DNA from 2 places in the Paenibacillus rhizoryzae genome. Region 1 is predicted to be linked to the other one. Evidence: riboswitches for the same ligand, from Rfam matches in the RefSeq annotation. Region 1 holds a riboswitch; the other holds the start of a gene.
What was found. A riboswitch is a leader RNA that binds a small molecule or an ion and turns the genes downstream of it on or off. The one in region 1 is predicted to bind cobalamin.

Region 1 (11,416 bases):
GAATAGCGGATAAGCAACGTCTGACTGTACGCTTGCAAGGCGAACGCGGCCTAGTGCTTGAGAACGTAATCGCCCGTGTTTCACCGGAGTTCGCTCTTGATATGCATATCGACACGGATGAAGCGAATGCAGCAGGTGCATCTACCGGCGATCAAGCTGAGATCATCGGGTAACCTTCTATAGCTGCTAGCTTGTAAGAGGCAGTCACTCACAAGAGTGAATTGTCTCTTTTTTGTTACATTCTGCCCCCTGCTAGGTTGAACCAAGGTTCATTTTTCTTTATAATCGCCAGCGGGTTTGCTATAATATTGGAATGGACACGTATGGAGGAAGGGCGTGAAGGTTTGTGAGTAAGGAGACGCATGACGCGGCTGCGGGCCAAGCTAAGTCCGCGAACGGCGAAAAGGACTTCTCCAAGTATTTCGACTTCACAGGTGCGAAAGTACTGAGAGAAGAAGACGGGAAAACAACCTACCGAATTAACGGTCGAGATATAACGGTGAACGCTGCGCCTAACTATAAGGACGAGAAGCGTAGAGGGAAGGAAGCCATTCAGGTTCACTATGAATCGGCTACACCTCCGGAACTCCTGCAGCTTGGCAAAGGCAAGCTCTATCATATTACGACTTACGGCTGCCAGATGAACGAGCATGATACGGAAGTCATGAAGGGCATGTTCGAGCAAATGGGTTACATGCCGACGGATGACCGTACGGAAGCGGATGTCATCCTGCTTAACACTTGCGCGGTTCGCGAGAATGCGGAGGATAAAGTATTCGGCGAGCTGGGGCATTTGAAGCATCTGAAGCTGGAGAAGCCGGGATTGATTCTTGGCGTATGCGGCTGCATGTCCCAGGAAGAATCGGTTGTCAGCCGAATTATGCAGAAGCATAGCTTCGTAGATCTTATTTTCGGTACACATAATATTCATAGGCTCCCTTACTTATTGCAAGATGCGCTGTTCAGCAAGGAAATGGTCGTTGAGGTATGGTCCAAGGAAGGCGACATCATCGAGAACCTGCCTAAGAAGCGTGAAGGCATGCGCGGCTGGGTGAACATCATGTATGGCTGCGACAAGTTCTGTACGTACTGTATCGTGCCTTATACGCGCGGTAAAGAGCGCAGCAGACGTCCGGAGGATGTAATTGCAGAGGTTCGCGAGCTGGCTCGGCAGGGCTTTAAAGAGATTACACTGCTCGGACAGAATGTTAACGCGTATGGGAAGGATTTTGACGATATCGAGTACCGGTTCGGCGATTTGATGGCGGATATGGCCAAAATCGATTTGCCGCGCATTCGGTTTACGACGAGTCACCCGCGCGATTTCGACGATCATCTGATCGAGGTTCTGGCAACAAGGGGCAATCTTGTAGAGCATATCCATCTGCCCGTCCAATCCGGCAGCACAGAGGTGCTGAAGCGGATGAGTCGTAAATATACAAGAGAAATGTTCCTGGAGCTGGCAGCCAAAATTAAACATGCGATTCCCGGCGTCTCGATGACTACGGACGTCATTGTAGGGTTCCCCGGTGAAACGGACGAGCAGTTCGAAGATACACTCTCCCTGATGCGGGAGGTCGGGTTTGCTTCTGCCTACACCTTCATCTACTCACCGCGTGTGGGAACGCCTGCTGCTGATATGGAAGATAACATTCCGGAAGCCGTGAAGAAAACGCGGCTCGCGCGACTGAACGCCGTTATTGCGGAGCTCAGCCGTCAAAGTAATGAAGCGGCGATTGGGCAAATCGTCGAAGTGTTAATCGAAGGCCAGAGCAAGAACAATGCCCATGTATTGTCCGGACGTACGCGTACGAACAAGCTGGTTCATATGGAAGGACCGGCAGAGTGGATTGGCCAGTTCATCGAAGCAAGAGTGACCGAGGCTCAAACTTGGTATGTCAAAGCAGAGCCTATCATGGCATATACGAAACACGAAGCAGTATCTTAACAAACTAGAGGAGCTGGAAACATTGGCAAAAGAGCAAACAGCGAAACACGATCATAAAGATAACCACGATCACGACCACGATTCGAGTTGTACGGTACCGAAATTCAATACCGAAGATATTATTGTGCGCGCGGATATCATGGCCAAGACGAAAGAACTTGCAACGATGATCTTCACTTCGGAAGAAGTGCAGCAGTTCCAACGTGCCGAGAAGCAAATTCAAGGCAATGAGCGCGTGCAAGGATTGATTGCGCAAATCAAGAAGAAACAGAAAGAAATCGTTGCTTTCGAGACAACGTTCAAGAACGCAGATATGGTGGCTAAAATCGAGAAAGAGATCGAAGTGCTGCAAGATGAGCTGGATGGTATTCCGATCATTACGGAATTCCAACAAAGCCAAGCGGATATCAACTATCTGCTGCAAACGGTCGTTTCCGTTATTCGCGACACAGTTGCCGAGAAGATCTCAATCGAAGATGCTCAAGTTGAAGATCCGGAAGAGTGCATGTAGTTAGAGGCAATGAGAAAAACCTGCCGCGCGAGTCGAGTGCGGCAGGTTTTTCTGTTGTTATGCGGATTGCGGCGCGTGACTGCGGCGCCAGATAAGCGTGAGGGCCAGTGCAGCTAGAGCGAACAGACCGCCTAGCCAGAATCCGTAATCGCGACCGAAGGCTTCATTGATGAAGCCGGCTAGGAATGGGCCTGCGAACATGCCGATCGAGTACACGGCTTGGTAGAAACCCATCGCCGTTGCGCGTTTAGAGGACTCAAACGGCTGTATGGCGAGCCCGAGCAGCAAAGGCAGGTGCATGCCCTGCGCAAAGCCGTTAAGCGCCTGTGTGAGAGCCAGCCATCCCAGCGAAGGGGAGTAAGCAATGGCAATCGTGCACACTGCACTAAGTGCAAAGCCTATTGCAATAACCTTCCTGCTTCCATATCGGGGTGCTAGTATTCGGCCTGTAAGCAAGGAAGCGATAGCATGCGGAACCATGAAGGCAATGACGATTAAGGTGAGCTGGCTGCTTGACGCCCCTAAGGATGTGGCTTTCAATGGCGTGAAACCAAACATCGTGATAAACAGTACACAGTGAGCCAGAATAGACAGCGTCGATACTTGGATGAGTGAAGGTGTTCGAACGACTTCACGCAGATGCTGCAGTGAGATAGGCGGTCGTTCTACCCCCTCGCGCGGCTCCTTAACGGCAAAGGAGAGCAGAAAACCGGCGATGCCGAGTCCGATCCCTGCGATAAAAGCGGCATTCCAGCTGTAAGCGCCGGCGAGCCAGCCGCTCAAGGTCATTCCGATTAATTGGCCGGAAACGGTCATGAAGCTGATATTACTCATTGCTTTCGTTGCTTCGGAAGAGGCGTAATAGGCTGCATACAATACAGTGAACGCTACCCATGCAGAAGCGCAAACGCCTGACATCATTCGTCCCGCTAACGGCCACAGCCAGGAGCCGGGAATCGTGAACAATACACAGCTTAATGCACCGCTGACCATGCCCAGCATCAGGAATGGCTTTCGCTTATGAAGCTTATCGGAAGCGAGTCCGAGCGGGAAACGAACGAGCATCTGCGTGAAACCGTAGCTGCCAAGCACGATGCCGATCAGTACATCGGCGTACCCGCTGCTTTTCATGAATGGTGGAAGGATCGGGACATAGACATAAAGCGTGGACCAATACAATAAAGTGACAACGATGAAAATAACATGGTCGGAGCGCGTAGTAGGTATAAGTGCAGCCTTAGCTTCTGCGGACAATGAAAATTCACTCCTTTGTATAAGTTACATCAATCTCCTAACTTTATCCTACCAGTGCGTGGACGGGCAATGCTTTTTACAAAATGCTGTTTTCAAAGAAACTATTTGATGGTTAAAATCGTAATATGTTATAGGCAGTTTAACTAGAAAAAGAACGACGAAACCGATACTGTACGAGTAGGAAGGAGAAGGAAATGGAGAAACCAGAGGTTACACCTACACCTAATAAACGGTGGGCGAGAGAGATAAGGGACTGGATTCTCACGTTAGGCGTGGCGATGGTAGCCGCACTGCTGATTCAGAACTACGCATTTGCCCAAACGGAAGTAAGAAATATTTCGATGCAAAAAACCTTAGTTGAAGGTCAACGGCTAATCGAGGACAAAATCAGCTACAGGTTCGAATCGCCGCACCGGGGGGACATTGTCATCATCAATGGTCCCGAAAGTGACAAGCGACTCATTAAACGCGTGATCGGCTTGCCGGGAGATGTTCTAAACATTACCGGTGACGGCCATGTGATTCTTAATGATAAACAATTGGATGAGCCGTACATAAAAGGCCTCACCTTCTCAAACGGGCTGGGAATGCCCTACACCGTTCCGTCTAACACCGTATTCGTAATGGGCGATAATCGAGAAAACAGTCAAGACAGCCGCGTATTAGGCCCTATCGCCTTATCCAGCGTGGAAGGCCGAGCGGTATTTCGTCTATGGCCACTGAATAAGTTCGGCGGGTTGGATTAACCGTGCCTTTTACATTTGCACACCCGCTCTTTGCGGTTCCATTAAGACGAATAAAGCCAACATGGGTAAGCGTTACGGGACTTATCCTGGGAAGCATGTCGCCTGATATGGAGTATTTTGTAGCTATGGAGCCCTATGAGAGTATTGGACATTCCATAGTAGGTTTTCTGGTTCAAGGTTTGCCCTTATGTTTAGCCATCGCATTCGTGTTTCATCTCATGATCAAGCCGGTGCTGCCGAAGTTTCTTCCGTCGTTCGGGAGAATGGACCAGTTTGTCAAAAGCATGTGCGTGGACTGGAAGTTAGATTCGGTGCGCGCGTGGATTGTGTTTCTCAGTTCCTTATTCATTGGTTATTGGACCCATATGTTCATGGATGCTTGGACACATGAAGGCGGTATTTTTGTCAAGACGTTCTCATTCCTGCGCGGACATCATAACGGAGAGCCATTATATGCACGGCTGCAGATTGACTTCTCGTTGGTGGGGCTGTTTATACCGGGGCTGATGCTCTTGTATCGATACTTTCGCTTCTTAGGCATGACACGGTCAACGGTTAAAGAAAAGCTCGCAGCTCCAAGCACGAAAATTGCCTTATGGTTAGTGATGCTCGCCATAACAATGATTACTTACAAGCTCAAAACGATCGTTATCCACAGGCATGATTTCGTCAGTCTCGTCGTTGTGGCACCATTGTCTTCGTTATTATTCGGATTCTATGTGGCTTCACTGCTCTATTGGGCCGTGAAGAAGCAGAAATTGTGGCATGCGCTCGGGTCACTTGCACTAATCGTTGCGGCTATTCTTGCGCTCAGAGTCGGTTCCAACCTAAGAGACACTTTATTCACAGACGGTATCCCTTATAAGTTTATTCATCCGCCTAAGGGAGTGTTTGATCCGCTCTGGAATGGATTTCTATGGTGCTGGAGTGCCGCGCTGCTGCTATCATGTCGGATTTTGATAAGAAGTCAGCATGTGGTCAAAGATGCATTCCAGTTGAAACAATAAGATTAAGCATGCATGAACGAGCTCGAATTGGGGAATTCTACCATCGCCTAGACTATGGAGGTGGAAGAATGAGACCATTAATTATTCTAATGATGACTTGTATGATGTTGTTCTGTGCCGTAACCCCTGTTTCTGCGGAACCGCCGTACGCAAAGTGGGGCAGACTCGCGATGAAGGAAACGATGCACCGCTATCATGCCGAGATCGTGGATTATAAGCATGTCGGGCGCAAAGTGGAGGAAGCGGGCATGATGACGGAAACGTTTCGCATGCTGCTGAACAAAGGCTCCCGCAAGTTCGAAGTGACCGTTCGCATTTGGTTTGAGCAGCATAGCGAGAAAGTCGTTCGTATTCAATTTATGGAAGACGGGAAAGTGGATGGCTTGCCTGCTTTTTCATCCATGATTTGAATCCAATGACTGACTTCTTACGTATGACTCACTATACCGATTGGGAGGGATTTCGATGATAGTAACGACTACGCCTACGATTGAAGGACATCCGATTCAGCAATACCTTGGTGTTGTAACCGGGGAAGCGATTATGGGTGCAAACATAATGCGTGATTTGTTTGCCAGCATTACCGATATTGTCGGAGGACGCTCAGGTGCTTACGAGACGAAGCTGAAGGAAGCGCGTGACGTTGCTTTTAGTGAAATGCAGAGTCAAGCGGCAAGGCTTGGCGCTAATGCACTTGTCGGCATCGACATCGATTATGAGGTCGTACGTGAAGGTATGCTTATGGTTGCAGTCAGCGGGACAGCGGTACGTATTTAACGAAATGGATCGTAGGAGCAGCGTTCGCGGGAAGTAGCGGACGCTGCTCCTTCTTATGTCGTTCTCTGGATGGACATTGGGCCTGCCAGAGGAGTAGAATGCAGGTATAGGTTTGAATATTAGCGCTAAGGAGCGATTGCAGGAAATGGGAGAAATAACGGCAAGTGAACTGGAAACCCGATTGCGGGAAGGCGAGAAACTGAGCGTGATCGACGTTCGGGAACCTGATGAGTGGGAATCCGGCCACATTAAAGAAGCGGTGAGCATCCCGCTCTCCGTCTTCATCGAACGACTCGGGGAATTGAATGATTTCGAGGAACCGCTGTATATGGTTTGCAGAAGCGGCAATCGCAGCGGCAAAGCTTGTGATTATTTGGCTGCGCAAGGGTATGAGGTCGTTAATGTGCTCGGCGGTATGCTGAGCTGGCCGGGTGAAGTGGCTACCGGGGAATAAATTATGGATCAAGAGAGCACTTTCGCGCTTGCTGCGCGAAGGTGCTTTTTTTGTTTATATCATGAGTCGAACAACCCTGCCATATAGTGGAGAGTAGGACAGCTAGTTTGTTTGATTTAGGAGGTTCCTTATGCAGCAGCAACACGGAGACCAAGCGCTTGATTTGCGAATACACGGCATGAGCTGTACAGCCTGTGCAACCCGTATCGAACGGGCTGTCGGCAAGCTGGCGGGCGTATCCGGCGTATCCGTTCATTATGCGGCCAAATCAGCTTACATCACCTTCTCGCCGGAGCAAACGACACCGACATCCATTATAGAACGAATCGGGCAGCTTGGATTTCACGCTTTCCTCTATGGGAAGGATGGTGACGGTACATCTGAACTCGACTCGCTTAAGGTGCGCGTCTTCGTAGCGGTACTCTTCACGATTCCGCTGCTATGGACGATGGTGCATCATTATGCATGGCTGGAAGCCATTCCGGTTCCGTTGATTATTCAAGAGCCGCTGCTTCAGTTTGTGCTTGCGGCAATCGTGCAGTTCTTTATCGGGATGCCGTTTTACTTTGGTGCATTCTATGCCCTTCGAGAACGAACGGCGAATATGGACGTGCTCGTAGCGATTGGGACTACGGCTGCGTTCGCGTACAGTTATATCTCCATGATGACCGGGGGAGCGTTATATTTTGAAACTTCAGCGGTGGTCATAACCGCCGTGCTGCTCGGCAAGCTGCTTGAGGCGTCCGCATCGGAGAGGGTTATGAAGGAAAGCGACAGCTATGCCGCGCTCCAAACCAATGAAGCGATGGTCATTCGCGGTGGCAGCAGGGAGAAAACTTCTCTCGCCAAAGTGAGGATCGGAGATCACCTTATTGCAGCGGTTAACGAACCTCTCCCTGCTGATGGCATCATCGTCGAAGGACATTCGACGATGGATGAATCATTCCTAACAGGAGAGAGCGCACTTGTTGTGAGGTCTGCCGGCGATCAAGTGTACGCGGGTACGATTGTTCGCGGACAAGAGCTGCGAATTCGAGTCACGGCGACAGGGCCGGATACGATGTTAAGCCGGATTGCGGCGTTGACGCGCCAAGCTCAAGCGACGAAGTCTTCGATCGGGCGAAGGGTAGATCGGTTATCGGCTATTTTTGTACCTGTCATGATGCTGCTCTCTATAGCTACCTTGCTTCTCTGGCTAATTTGGCTTGAGCCTGGCAATTGGGGGAAGGCCTCGCTTCATGCGCTGGCTGTTCTTCTAGCCGCGTGTCCGTGCGCGCTTGGTTTGGCAGCGCCGATTTCACTCGTATTGGCCACCGGAAAGCTTGCTCGCCGCGGCATTGTAATGAAGGAAGCTGGCGCGCTGGAGCGTCTGGCTCAATTAGATACAATCGTCCTGGATAAGACGGGGACGTTAACCGAAGGCAAACCTGCGTTAACCGAAGTATCCGCATTATCCGGTTCACCGAGTGCGCTGCTGCGCTTAGCGGCGTCGGCTGAGGCAGACTCCCAGCATCCTTTCGCGGCAGCAATAAAGGCGGCCTCTAAGCGGGCCGGGTTAGTAATCCCGGAATCAACGGCATATCATTCGTTCCCAGGTAAGGGGATTGAAGCTGTCGTGGAGAGTAAGCGGGTTGAAATCGGAAATGCCGGTTTTGCCGCTGAGCGGAACTGGACGATGAACAGGGTTTTGTTAAGCTTCGTCAATCGTAAAGAAGACCTCGGGGAGACGGTCATTTATGCCGCGATAGACGGGGAGTGCGCAGGTGCTTTTGCCTTCACGGATCAAGTGAAGCGCTCCTCAACGGATGCGGTGACCGCGCTGGCAGCCGAAGGGATTCGCATTCTACTTGCCACGGGCGATCATCCGTCAGCAGCTATGAACGTAGCCAGGATCACGGGCATTGCAAAAGATGATGTTCATGCCTCCATGCTGCCGGAGCACAAGGCGGAGCTCATTCGAGAGCTGCAAGCGGAAGATAGAGTCATTGCAATGGCCGGAGACGGCTGGAACGATGCTCCTGCACTTGCGGCCGCAGACGTCGGCATCGCGATGGGCGGCGGTACGGAAGCGGCGCTTCATGCCGGGCATATGACACTGCTTCGTTCGCGTCTGACAGGCATCTATGAGGCGTTTCAAATCAGTAGGCTGACGGTACGCAATATCCGTCAGAATCTAGGTTTTGCGCTGCTGTATAACTCCATTGTGATCCCATTTGCAGCAGTGGGCGGCATAGAGCCGTGGATGGCCGGAACAGCTATGGCACTCAGCTCGGTTTCGGTCGTATTTAATGCATTGCGTTTAAACGGCCAAATGAATCGATTTCTTCGGAAACGAGGCCAAATATAGACATCTTAAATAGGTGATGGTATATTTACTCAAGCACAATTTCATAGTTTAGGAACAGGTGCTAAGCGTATGCGGTCGATTCCATCATTTGAAGAATCGCGCAAGCTTAGCTTAAAAGGGAAGACCGGTGCAATGCCGGCACGGACCCGCCACTGTAAGAAGCGTCGATATTGGGATGGAGGTATGCTCGTCCATCTGCAGTCGACAATGCATCAATACGAAGTCACTGAACGATGGGATCGTTTGGGAAGACGTTGATGACAGAAGCTTCAAGTCAGGATACCTGCCTGTTCGGAATGAACGCTACCTACGAGGACTTAGGGAGGTGTTGGAGATGGGCAGTTTCGTATTGCCCGCTGATGTTCTACGGAACGTAAGCATTTCTGACGCTCAAGTCGGAAATGCTTTTTTTTGTGTCATTTTAGAATGACAGCCGGTTCTTCTTGTACGCAATTATAAAATAGGGAGAGTATGACTCAAATGAAATCAAAATTAATGCCGTTAACTAAAATCGCGTTATTAGTAACCATGGCTGCGCTGCTGCTGATTACAGCTGCTTGCGGTACGAAGGAAAATAACGGAACTCAAGCTGCCACTGAGGGTAATGCTGTCAACACAGCTGATCAAAATCAAACGACAAATAATGCGGCACAACATTCGGTCTATCCGCTGACGTTGAAGGATGTAACGGGTACAGAGCTTACGTTCCAGTCGGCACCTGCTCGTATTGTTTCGCTGCTGCCTAGTGAGACGGAAATCGTCTATGCGGTAGATGCAGGGACTTCTCTGGTTGCCGTGGATAATTACTCCAACTATCCGAAGGAAGCGGAGAGTCTGCCGAAGATCGGCGACATGGACGCCGATATTGAGAAAATCGTTTCGCTTAAACCAGACCTTGTCCTCGCCTCCTATACAATGGGAAAAGCCGTTGTCGATAAACTTCGCTCTCTCCAAATTCCGGTGTTTGCAACAGATCCTAAGACGTATGATGCGGTCATGGAGAAGGTGAAGCAGATCGGTGAAATTTTGGATAAGAACGATCAAGCCGCACAGGTTACGGCTCATATGGAGCAAGTTAGAGAACAGGTTGTTAATACCGTTAAAGATGCACCGAAAAGGAATGTGTACTTGGAATTCGCACCGGGCTGGACAGTCGGTAAAGGAGAGTTTCTGGATGAACTCATTACTCTCGCCGGCGGTGTTAACATTGCAAGTGAGCAGGGCTGGTACGAGATTGATCCCGAGTCAGTCGTGAAATCGAATCCGGATCAGATTATCTATGCTTCCATGACGCTTGCTGAAGGGGAGAAGAATCCAATCCTAACCGGAATTGAGACTAGACCGGGCTGGGCAACAATTAATGCCGTTAAGAACAAGCAAGTGTTTGAAGTTGATCAGGATCCGTTGACCCGTGTCGGACCTAGACTTGCCGATGGGCTGCTGGAGGTAGCGAAGAAGCTGCATCCGGATCTGTTCAAGTAAGATGAGAAAAAAGCTTTATGTTTATGGAGGAGCAGCGATGCTCCTTCTTGCCGTATCTGTCGTCGTCAGTTTGTCTATCGGCTCATCCAGATTGCCATTGCTGCGCGTTTGGGGAATTCTGATTCATCAACTGCCATGGATGGAAGATCCGAATGGTCTCTATGATGCCAGCGATATTGCCATTGTGACACAGCTGAGATTATCCAGAGTCGTATTGGCCATGCTTGTCGGATCTTGTTTGGCGCTTGCCGGTTCCGGGTTTCAAGGTGTGTTGCGTAATCCACTGGCCGATCCATTTACACTAGGTGTCGCAACAGGGTGTTCGGTAGGCGCGGCATTCATGATCGTATTTGGTTATCAGACGGTAATCGGTTTATGGACTGTCCCTCTGGTCGCGTTCACAACAGGAATGATTACACTCGTTATTGTATTTGCACTCTCGCGAGCAAGAGGTGCGATTAACGTCGAGACGCTAATCTTGTCCGGAGTAATCGTTCAAGCGTTCCTTGGCGCTTTCGTGACGTTCATGGTGTCGATGTCTCAAGGCGTTATTAACGAAGCCTTATTCTGGCTAATGGGCAGTCTTAGCGCACGGAGCTGGGAGCATGTCCGGTTGATCGTACCGTTTCTCATTGTAGGGCTGCCGGTGATGATTCGTTATGGGCAGCATCTCAACTTATTCGTGCTGGGTGAGCGGCATGCCGCGCATTTAGGTGTAAACGTTGAGCGTACGAAGCTGATTGTTCTTATCGTTTCTACTTTACTGACGGCTGTTGCGGTTTCGATTGCCGGTGTAGTAGGATTCGTAGGGCTAGTCGTGCCTCATCTCCTGCGCCTCCTTGTCGGTCCTGATTATCGCTTGATTATTCCGCTGTCTGCCGTAGGTGGTG
Region 2 (11,416 bases), on a different contig from region 1:
TCCACCGTAACGGCGCTGTTTCCGATCTTGCGCGACTCGCTGCATTTAAGCTATAAACAGATCGGGTTTATCGCCTTTGCGATGAACATTACGGCCGCGGTCATCCAGCCAATGGTCGGCATGTACGCGGATAAGCGCCCGCGGCCTTATATATTGCCGATCGGAGTGTGCTTTACGCTGGTGGGCGTTGTTGCGCTCGCATTAGCTCCTGAGTATGCGTATATTGTGCTTGCGGTTATGATGATTGGTATCGGGTCGGCTATCTTTCATCCCGAATCTTCGCGCGTAGCCTATATGGCTGCAGGCGGTCAAAGAGGGCTGGCACAATCGATATTCCAGGTTGGCGGCAATATTGGCGGTGCGCTTGGACCCATTATGAGTGCGGCGATCTTCGTGCCGCTCGGACAAATCAGCGTCTTGTGGTTCTCCATCGCGGCAATCGCAGCCATTCTGATTCAGAGCTATGTCGCGCGTTGGTACAGGGATAATGCACCGCAATTACGTCCTGCGGGGGCCAAGGCGAAAGCGGCATCGAGCGCGAAGAAAGCTGCTGCCTCGAGAATTGGATTATCGCAAAAACAAATTACGTGGGCCATCGTTATCCTTGTTTTTCTGGTGGTATCGAAGCATATTTATATGTCCAGCTTGAGCAGCTATTATAGCTTTTATCTCATGGATACGTTCGGGGTTTCCGTGCAGCATGCGCAGTTATTTCTGTTTGCGTTTCTGGCAGCAGCCGCGGCGGGGACATTCTTTGGCGGACCGCTTGCCGACCGCTACGGCCGGAAAAATATCATTTGGTTCTCGATTCTGGGTACGGCGCCTTTCTCGCTCCTGCTGCCGTATTGCGACTTATTTTGGACCTGCGTGATGTGTATCTGTGCGGGGTTCGTGCTGTCATCGGCGTTCTCCATCATTGTCGTGTTCGCGCAGGAGCTGCTGCCCGGCAAAGTGGGTCTCGTATCCGGATTATTCTTCGGGCTGGCGTTTGGTATCGGTGGCTTGGGGTCGGCCGTTCTTGGCTGGATTGCCGATGCTACGAGCATCGAATATATGATGAAGCTATGCGCATACTTGCCGCTGCTCGGCATTCTCGCGATTTTCCTGCCGAAGGACGAGAAGCTGCATGCCTAATGGCATTACGTCGACATACCGATTACAGGGAGGAGGGCGCCTATTGCGGCGTCCTTTTCGCCATTTTCGTAAGGGGCAGCTACATATTCCGCATGCGTATGGGCATTGTAATGGGAGCAAATTTCTTAGTATCCGGTTAAAATCCGACATTTGTTGGTACTCCTCCCTCGGAAGCCTTATGATGAGACAAGGTGAATGAGACTATACTTTCGTCCATAATCATTTTTGAGTAGTGACACAGAAAGCAGGTTTACAAGCAATGGCAGACAATAAACGACAACAGTTTCGTTTCAGCGAAGCACCGATATGGGAGCTGCAGCGCAACTATTATGAAGAAGAAGGCATGAAGGCTTGGAACAATGACCAAGTCCCGCAATATATATCGAGTAATCCGATGATGGCTACTTCTTACGCGGAGATGATTTTCGGATTTCTTCAAGACCGCGCCGGCACAGGGGATCTTACTGAACCGGTAACGATCATTGAACTAGGTGCGGGTGCGGGACGCCTCGCCTTTCACACCTTGCATAAACTGTGCGAGCTGCGCGATTACGCCGGTATTGAGCTGCCGCCTTTCCGGTACGTAATGACCGACTTGGCAGCGAAGAACGTATTGGCTTGGCAGAATCATCCCGCTATGCAGCCGTTCATTCAAGAGGGCGTGCTGGACTTCGCAAGGTTTGACGCGGTACAGGATACAGAGGTGCATCTGGCTGTAGCGCAAACTACGGTACGTCCGGGTGACCTGAAGCAGCCGCTGCTGATCGTCGCGAATTATTTCTTCGATGTCATCCCGCAAGAGTTGATTTATGTCAGTGATGGCGAGGTCTATGAGTGCGATATCAGCGTCGAGTTTCCGGATAATCTCAAAGAGCTTACAACGTCAGAAACCATCAAACATATGAAGCTGAATTACGTGAATCGCCCGGCTCCGGAGTACCAAGCAGCAACGTACCCGTATCACGATCTCATCCAGATGTATGTGAAGGAGCTTGATGATTCTTATATCCTGTTCCCGGTAGCCGGGTTGACCTGCTTGGATCGGCTCCAACGGCTGTCACAGGCAGGGTTTCTGCTGATCACGGCGGATAAAGGCGATCACCGGCTGGAGCACTGGGATCTTGCGGAGCCGCCGGAATTCTTTCATCACGGCAGCTTCTCGTTAACGGCAAACTATCATGCGATTCAACATGTGCTGGAGCAGCGGGGCGCATTGTCGCTCTTTACGAAAGAGCATCATTACAACGCGATTAATGTCGGCTGCATTCTTATGTTGGAATCGCCAATGCGGTATGCCAACACCAGATTGGCTTTTCGGCGGTTTGTTGATCGATTCGGACCTGATGAGTTCTTCAGTTTGAAGGAGTGGGTCGATCCGCATTTGGGCACGATGGGGCTGCAGCAAATTTTGGCCTTCTGGCGGCTCGGCGGATACGACGCGGAGTTCTTTATCCAGAGCACGAAACGGATTTCGGCTCTGCTGCCTGAGGCAGGCGAAGAAGAACTGATGGATATTCAAAATGGCATACACATCATGTGGTCGTCATTCTATGTGATGGAGCAGCGTTATGATTTGGCGCTTGATGCCGGGCTGTTGCTGTTCGAGATGGAGTTCTACGATGACGCGAAGGAGTTCCTGAGCTTATCGATTGAAACCGATGAAGAGGAGTCTGTCCCGACTGTCTTATTCTGTCTGGCCATATGCAGCTATGAACTGGGAGATAAGGAAGCGGCGATGGCCTACTTGCGCGAGGCGCTCGTTCTGGAGCCTGAGCATGAGGATGCCTTGGCGTTGTTGCAAGCTCTGACAGCAGAAGAGTAGGTTGAATAAAGAAGGGTAGCCCTCGCGGTTGCCCTTTTGTTTGGCCTGATGGACAAAAGCATGGATCTTCTATAGTATGAATAGCAATTGAATAGAACAATCAAGGTGCACGCTTAGTAGATAGGCGCTGCTTAATAGGGAAGTCCGGTGAGAATCCGGCGCGGTCCCGCCACTGTAAATGAAGAGCTGATCTAGGATTTGCCACTGGCCTATATGAGCCGGGAAGGCATAGAGAAGCGTTGACGCATAGCCAGGAGACCTGCCTTGATTGGATTTCACAGACTCTACGGATGATGGAGGCGGTGCTTTTTTGTTGTCTTTATTATAGTTGCCGACGCCGGCTGCCCCTTGATTCTTATGAATCAGGGGCTTTTTGTTGTTCCGAACAGAGAAACCGAGTGGGTGTATACATGCGATTTGGGTCGCGATGTAGGCGACACCTATGATACAACCGGCGGTGGAAAGCCATGAAGGACGCCTTCTCCAGCTATCATCCGATCGTCAATTTTCTGTACTTTGCACTAGTCATCCTGTTTGCTATGGTGTTCATGCATCCGGCCTGCTTAGCTGCCCTTGCTGCTGGTTACAGCCTTCATCAATCCCGCGTTCAATCACGAGGGAGTCACGATCTTAACGTATTTGCATAGCGGCAATCCTTTGACGCTGGAATCGATCACTTACGGCATTGCGGCAGCCGCGATGTTTGTAACGGTCATTAGCTGGTTCTCGTGTTATAACGCGGTCATGACCTCGGATAAGTTTATCTACCTCTTCGGCACTGTCATTCCGGTCCTGTCGCTCATTTTCTCGATGGTGCTGCGTTTTGTTCCAAAGTTTAAGGCGCAGCTTGCCGTGGTGTCTCATGCCCAGAAATGTATCGGCAGAGATGTGACTAACGGCAGCCTCTTCATTAGAGTCAGGCACGGCATTCGAATTCTGTCGATCATGGTGACCTGGATGCTGGAGAACGCCATCGAATCGGCAGACTCCATGAAGAGCAGAGGCTATGGCTTAAAGGGAAGAACCGCCTTCTCCCTCTTTTTGTTTGACCGCCGCGACCGAATCGCGGTGAGCGGCATCGCAGCGCTAGGTGTATATTTGATCGCCGGTGGAATGGCAAAAGGACTGTATTTTAGGTACTTTCCTTCTATGCGAGGCGTCGATGTGTCGGCGTTCAGCTTAAGTTTATTTCTGGCCTACGCCGTATTATGCGCAGTACCGCTGATGATTAATAGTTGGGAGGACAGGAAATGGAAGCTTTCGCAATCCGACATTTAACGTTCGCTTACCCCGGCTCGGAGAAGAAAGCCTTAGACGATTTATCGTTAACGATCCGGCAAGGTGAGTTTGTGCTGATTTACGGACAATCCGGCTGCGGCAAATCCACGCTGCTCCGTCACTTGAAAACCGACCTTACCCCTCACGGCAGCCGAAGCGGGGAAATTCGATTTCAAGGGACGCCTCTCCCTCTTTTAGACAGGCGCGAGCAAGTCGCTCAAATCGGCTATGTCCTGCAGTCGCCTGACAATCAGATCGTAACGGACAAGGTATGGCATGAGCTGGCTTTTGGACTCGAAAGCCTGGGCTGCAGCACCTCGGAGATCCGGCGTCGTGTCGCGGAAATGGCCAGCTTCTTCGGCATTCAGGACTGGTTTCATAAACCGGTAACCGAACTCTCCGGCGGGCAGAAACAGCTGCTCAACCTGGCTTCCATCATGGCCATGCAGCCTAAGGCCCTCATTTTGGACGGGCCTACAAGTCAGCTGGATCCCATTGCTGCCGCGGAATTTCTGGCCACCCTCGCCAAGATCAACCGCGAACTTGGCGTCACCATCATCCTCTCGGAGCACCGGCTTGAAGACGTATTTCCTCTATCAGATACGGACGTCGTTATGGACCATGGCTCTATCCTCACTGTTGGCGCACCAACAGAGGTGGGCTTAAGGCTTCTTGCATTGGACCATTCTATGTTCAATGCCATGCCTTCCTTTGTGCGAATATATGCAAAAATCGACAATATTCTACCTTGTCCGATGACCGTTCGGGAAGGGCGAGAATTTCTGCATACACTCGCTGAGACAAGGAGTTACAAGAGGCATATCGCAGAGAAAGCCGTGGTACCTACCAGACAAAAGTCAGTTATAGAAGTAGATGGCTTTTGGTTTAAATACGACAAAAATGCTTCCGACATCATAAAGGGTTTGCACGTAAAAGTATACCCGGGAGAAATCTATGCGATTGTTGGCGGTAACGGTACAGGGAAGACGACCACGCTATCGCTAATGGCGGGGCTGCGCAAGCCCTATCGCGGACGAGTGCTGCTCCAAGGAAAGCCGGAAGGGATCCAAGAGAGCGTCCGTTACGTGACGGATTTATGCGGTTTGCAGGATTTGCTGCAGCGGCACCCTTATGATCTGTCCGGAGGCGAACAACAGAAGGCAGCTCTTGCTAAAGTGCTGCTTCTGAAGCCGGCCATCCTACTGTTAGATGAACCGACCAAGGGATTAGATGCACATTTTAAGCTGGAACTAGCGGAAATCTTGCTCAATCTGACGCGGCAGGGAACGGCTATTGTGATGGTCAGCCATGATATTGAGTTCTGTGCCAGCTACGAGGATCACGGGATGGTGTCGGCCGTATCCGACCGCGACACAATAGAAAATGCGCAATAAAGAAGCCCGGGATACAAAGATCCCAGGCTTCTTATTCACGACGATCACGCTAAATGCTTACTTCTTGCCTTTGGCTTTCAACCATTCGTCCAGCTGTTTCTGCTTCTCTTCGATTACTTTCGCGGAGCCGGCTTTCTTCATGGCGTCAACCAGCTTAGGAATGTATTCGTTTGGATCAACTGCGCCTGTCGTGACCGCGGCTTCGTACTCTTTGTAAACGGCGTCCATGTTGGCCAATTCCGTCTTAACCGGCTCTTGGTTGAATTGGAAGCCCCAAATTTCCGGTACCATAGCCGAGTTATTAAGCTCGATTGTTTTCGGCCAAGTATCGTCCGATTGGCCTTCCAGCAAGTAACCGATTGTAACGTTACCCATTGCCCATGCTACGTTCGGAGCATAGCCGCCGTCTGTCTTGACCTTGATATGAGTGGCATCGAGTTTATCATAATGCTTGCCTTCAACACCGAAGGCGAGGAGATTGAACAATACCGGATCCGTATTCGCCAGATTGAGGAACATCATCGCTCTCTCCGGGTTTTTGGAGGTGTTGCTGATCGCTGTCATTGTCGGCTGAACACCGCTAAACCTAGGTTCATACATGGGGATGAAGACGACATCTTTGCCGCCCATGTTTTGTTTCATCTCGATTTCGCCGCCCGGCTTGAGCGTCCACTCGTAGAAAGCAACGATTTTGCCTGCTTTCTGATAGTCAGCGAAAGTAGCCGTGGCTACGTCTTTATTGACATAACCTTTCTTGAACCAATCATGCAGCAATTGATGATGAGCCAAATATTCCGGTGCTTCCAGCACATATTCAAGCTTATAGTTTGGATCGCCGGTTCTGTATTCAACGCCGGCAAGTCCGTCAAAGCCATACATATAAGGAACGAAGGTGTTCGATCTGGAACCAAATGCAATTTTATCCGGTTCACCGGCTTTGACTTTCTCCAGGAACGGCTCCAAGTCCTTATACGTTTTGATTGTGCTAATATCTAGGCCGTACTTGTCGGCCATTTCCTTCTGAACGACGAAGCCGCCGCCTTGCGCAATAATTTGATAGTTAGGAATGGCGTACAATTTACCTTGCGAGTTTCGTGCTCCTTCAATCGCCGCTTTCGGCAGGCTGTTGACGAAATCAGGTGCATACGCGGTGACAAGCGATTCTAGGTCTTTGAATGCGCCTTTAAGTGAATTGTTCTCGTAGTTGAAGGACCAGTTCGACGTCCACATCATATCGAACGTTTCACCGGCGGAGACGATTGTATTCATCTTCTGATCATAATCACCGAACGTAATCGGCAGCAGTTTAACGGTCGCATTGATTTTCGGCTTGATATACTCGTTTACGGCTGCTTCGACCGAAGCAAGATCCGGCTGCAATTCAGGTTGGGGAATATAATAGGTCAATTCTACGGGCGGCAGTTCTTCTTTCTCAGGCTCTGCCGGCTCATTGGTAGTTGTCTCTGAAGTAGTGGATTCCGTGTTCGTTGTCGTTGCCGGCTCATTCGTTGACGTGTTAGATTCATTGTTCTTATTGCCGCTGCAAGCGCTTGCAAGCAATAAGATTAGCATACTGGCCAATACTAATTTAAGAAAGGCTTTCTTTTTCATGTTTAGCGTACCCTCCCAAGTGATTGTTTCGCACATTGAATCAACCCTGCCCCAGCATCTTACTATCTAACTGTGATTCTTGTACCCCCTCTCGTGGAGTCAACCGACGAAGACTTGATTACGGACGTCAACCTTTCAAGGAACCCACAGTTAAGCCTTTGACAAAATATTTCTGAAAAAACGGGAAGATAAACATCATCGGACCCGCTGCCAGCACCGTCATTGCCATCCTCGCGGATAAGTTGGGAAATTTGCTGGTATCGATATGCAGACCACTCATAAACTGCGAGCTAGTGGTTAAGAAATTGATGGTACTCATCATTCGCGTAAGCAGCAGCTGAATCGGAACGAGCTTCTCGCTGTTAATGTAGAGCATCGCCGGAAACCATGAATTCCAGTAGTTAAACGAGATAAACAGGCCTAGTGTAGCGAGCGCTGGCTTAGATAGCGGTAAGATCATCTGGAAGTAAATCCGCCATTCGCTGGCTCCATCCACCTTCGAGGACTCAATGAGCTCCTTCGGGATCTCGCCGATGAAGCCTTTCATAATTAGGATGTAGAAGGGAGACAGCATCCCTGGAAGAATAAGCGCCCACATCGTATCCTTCAGGTGGAGGTACTGCGTCATTAAGATATAGGAAGGAACCAGCCCGCCGCTGAACAGCATGGTAAAGAAGATATAGAACGTCATCGGCTTCACGTAACGGTAGTCTTTACGGGACACGACGTAAGCCGTCATGGATGTGAGAGCTAAACTAGCCAACGTACCGATAACCGTCGTCATAATGGTGACCCAGTAAGCTTGGATCAAGATCATGGGTGATCTGAAAATATAATGGTAGGCGTCCGTGCTGAATTGGTGAGGAATCAAATGATAGCCCTGGGTAATAATCGACTCTTCACTCGTTAACGAGATTGCGATTACGAGCAGAAACGGTACAACCATCGACAGTGTGACGAGAACAAACAAGATATTGATCCCAATTTCGACGTAGGATACTTTAGGCCCTGTCCTGATCATGATCCACCTACCACAATGAATTTTCCGGATTTATTTTTTTGACCCATAGGTTAGCGCTTAGAACGAGGATCAGTCCAACTACGGATTGGAACAAGCCGACTGCTGTAGCCATGCCGACATCTCCGATTTTGGTCAGCGCCCGGTAAACGTAAGTATCGATAATGTCGGTTGTCGGGTAGGTCATGCCGGCCAAGCCGCCATTTGGCACAAAGTAATGCAAGCCGAAGTCTCCGGAGATAAGCCCGCCGATCGCCAAGATGAGCAAGATCATAATTAATGGCATGATCATCGGGATGGTGACTTTACGGGCGATTTGAAAGCGTGTGGCCCCATCGATTCTGGCAGCTTCGTAATATTCGGGATTGATGGCAATAATACCGGCGTAATAGACCAGCGCACTGAAGCCGATACGTTTCCAAAGCGCGACGATGTTCAATATGTACGGCCAAGGGCCGGCTTCCATATACCAATCATGCGTCTGCAAGCCCACCATTTCGAGCAGCTTGTTTAGTATGCCGTTGTTAATATCGAGCAAGGTGAACACAATATAGTACACGACGACCCAAGATAAGAAGTGGGGGAGGAACAAAGCAGTCTGATACACCTTCACCGCTTTACGAGAGATTTCGTTCAATAATACCGCGAAGAGAAGCGCGAACACGGTTGTAAAGAAGATGTAGCCGATCTCATACAGCACCGTATTGCGCGTAATGCGAATGGCATATTCAGATACGAAAAAAAACTCGAAGTTCTTAAAGCCGATCCATTCGCTGCCGAACATCCCTTTGTCGTAGTGGAAATTTTTAAATGCCATAATAATGCCGATCATCGGTAGATAAGCAAAAATGAGAATATAGATGACTCCTGGGATGCCAAGCGTAAACAATTCGTGATTTTTTTTGAAGTGGCGCCATTCGTTCGCGATCCGTTTCCCCAATCCGTTATCCAAATTGCTTAACCCCTTTCCTGCGTAATTGGTTCTTGGTTGTTGCCCTCATTATTGCTGTTTTGACCCTATCGTATCTAGTGCACAATCAGGGTATTAGTGGCGTTTTGAACTGTATTTTTTGTGTTTTACTCCTACAATTCGTGAATGACACGATAAAAGGCCAACCAAAGCGGTTGGCCTTTAAACATAAAGCTATCGCCCAATCGATTTTTTCAACCGATACTCGCCGGGTGTACAACCGATCTTTTTCTTAAACAGCTTAAAGAAGTAGCTTTGATTTGCGAATCCGGCTTGATCCATAATCTCGTATACACTTTGATTCTTGTGTTCCAGCAGTTCTCTGGCGACACCCAGCCGAACCTCGCTAATATAGTCGGCAACGGAAATGAGCTCATTCTTTCGGAATAATCGGCCTACGTAGTCCGAGGACAATTTCATCATACCGGCAATCGATTGGAGGCTGAGGTTAATGTCGCCGTAGTTTTGTTTGACAATTTCCTTGATCGTCTCAACTAGGATGTCGTTGCGATCCACCAGTCCGCTGCGTTTCTGCTGTGTAATGTCATGCAGCGTCTGCCATAGCTGCCGATGAATATCTTCAAGCATATCCATCTCCAGCATGCTCAAGCTAACTTTATTGATATCGATGTCAATGGGCTGTACGCGGTTTTGATTGATTTCCTTCAGTGTTTGTCTGATAATCACCGGTATCTGGGTAATACCCGTCATAATCTGATCATAGTTGCATGCGGCAATATGACGTATCAGCTTGTCCAGCGTGTCTTCAAGAAGCGCGGCATCGTCGGATTTGATTCCCTCGACGAGTCTTTTTTCCAGTTCCGGAGGCAGAGGTTCGCTTATATTGCGCATGTTTTCCTCAACGGTATCGAGGGTAAGCAGTACGTTTCTCCCATAAATGAGCTTGTACATAATAATCTGTTGGGCTTGATGGTACTGCTTGGAGATATCCGAGAAATGAAAGATGCTTTCGCTTATGGCGGCGCTGATCGTTATTTTGTAGTAGCGCTGCACGGTTTCTTGAACCTGCACCATTTTATCCTTCAACAGCTCGATTGTATCTCCGAGATCATGCTCCGCACTGACCAAGAACGCCAGATGATCGGATCTTAATTCGGCTCCGACGCAGCAATAGCGACTTCCGATAAGTTCCTCTGCAATGTTTAAGATTGCAAAATGAAACAGCTTCATTTGGCCGGGCTGCAGCAGTTGATTAATTTTCCGGAGATTATCAACCGTGATGACAATCACGATATACGAACCGTTCTCTTGAATGTTCATTTGGTTCGATCGGATAATGCCAATGAATTGTTCTTCACTGAGTGCCATGCTGCTCGTAAGCAATTGGCGGATATGATAAGAATCGATAATATCCCGGTTATCCCTCTGCATCTTCCTCATATCATGAAGATTATCTACGACGGTGGAATATACTTCGGACAAGTAAGCGAGTTCATCTTTGGCCGCTTGATCTCCGATGCCAAACTGATTGTTTTGGATTTGGTTCATGAGCCTGTCAATTGGCTTGTAGAGCCTTCGAGATACGAAGATAGCGGCAATAATCGACAGTATTAAGAATACGACCGTCAAGCCAATGGTTGTTTTGCGGATTCGATCGATGTTATGAATGACGGCGTCGTAAGGCTGCGCGCTTACGATATACCAATTGGGTATGACCAGCTTGGAGTAGGAGATAATTTGTTTTTGGTCCCCAACTTGCTGGATCATGTACCCGTTTGATTTGTTTTCGCGGACGGAACCGGAGAACAAATCTTGGAATCCGGTCGAGTTGAGATCGGAGCTCTTATTGGTATATAATATTTGACCTTTGCTATTCACCAGCATGATGGAGCCTTCTTTCTTCAGCCCCAGTCCATTGATCAGCTTGATATTGTTAAATAGCCATTCCGGCTTAATATTCAACACTAATGCGCCTTCAACCGGATTATACTTACCGAGCGAGTCGTACATCACATAAGAGAATACATCGATTCCCGAGCTCTTCTCCTTCAGCTTCATTGGAATGAACTTCATCTTCTGTACAGCATCGCTGTTATGGAGGAAATCGAGCATATGCCGCGTCGATTCGCTGCTTTGACTTTTAAGCGCCGAATTCCCTCCTGCGAAGATTTGGTCGCTATAGCCGTTATAAATGATTATGGAATCCAGGAAAGAAGTAGAGTTAACGA

Region 2: linked by a shared signal. The riboswitch ahead of AC6ESO_RS25960 (energy-coupling factor transporter transmembrane component T) and the one ahead of AC6ESO_RS11845 (ABC transporter substrate-binding protein) in region 1 are both predicted to bind cobalamin.

Annotation. Positions count from the first base shown of each region.
Region 1 covers NZ_JCAALT010000003.1:601,940-613,355, forward strand. Annotated here, with positions in the region: gene AC6ESO_RS11795 (phosphate propanoyltransferase) at 1-173, shown strand, start outside; gene miaB (tRNA (N6-isopentenyl adenosine(37)-C2)-methylthiotransferase MiaB) at 347-1,948, shown strand; gene AC6ESO_RS11805 (YlbF/YmcA family competence regulator) at 1,971-2,459, shown strand; gene AC6ESO_RS11810 (MFS transporter) at 2,517-3,713, opposite strand; gene lepB (signal peptidase I) at 3,908-4,459, shown strand; gene AC6ESO_RS11820 (DUF4184 family protein) at 4,462-5,466, shown strand; gene AC6ESO_RS11825 (DUF3889 domain-containing protein) at 5,535-5,876, shown strand; gene AC6ESO_RS11830 (heavy metal-binding domain-containing protein) at 5,932-6,243, shown strand; gene AC6ESO_RS11835 (rhodanese-like domain-containing protein) at 6,389-6,697, shown strand; gene AC6ESO_RS11840 (heavy metal translocating P-type ATPase) at 6,828-9,044, shown strand; cobalamin riboswitch at 9,087-9,349, shown strand; gene AC6ESO_RS11845 (ABC transporter substrate-binding protein) at 9,525-10,526, shown strand; gene AC6ESO_RS11850 (FecCD family ABC transporter permease) at 10,528-11,416, shown strand, end outside.
Region 2 covers NZ_JCAALT010000011.1:29,533-40,948, reverse strand. Annotated here, with positions in the region: gene AC6ESO_RS25970 (MFS transporter) at 1-1,134, shown strand, start outside; gene AC6ESO_RS25965 (tetratricopeptide repeat protein) at 1,394-2,956, shown strand; cobalamin riboswitch at 3,043-3,237, shown strand; gene AC6ESO_RS25960 (energy-coupling factor transporter transmembrane component T) at 3,530-4,234, shown strand; gene AC6ESO_RS25955 (ABC transporter ATP-binding protein) at 4,207-5,628, shown strand; gene AC6ESO_RS25950 (DUF3502 domain-containing protein) at 5,686-7,239, opposite strand; gene AC6ESO_RS25945 (carbohydrate ABC transporter permease) at 7,367-8,260, opposite strand; gene AC6ESO_RS25940 (ABC transporter permease) at 8,268-9,209, opposite strand; gene AC6ESO_RS25935 (helix-turn-helix domain-containing protein) at 9,402-11,416, opposite strand, start outside.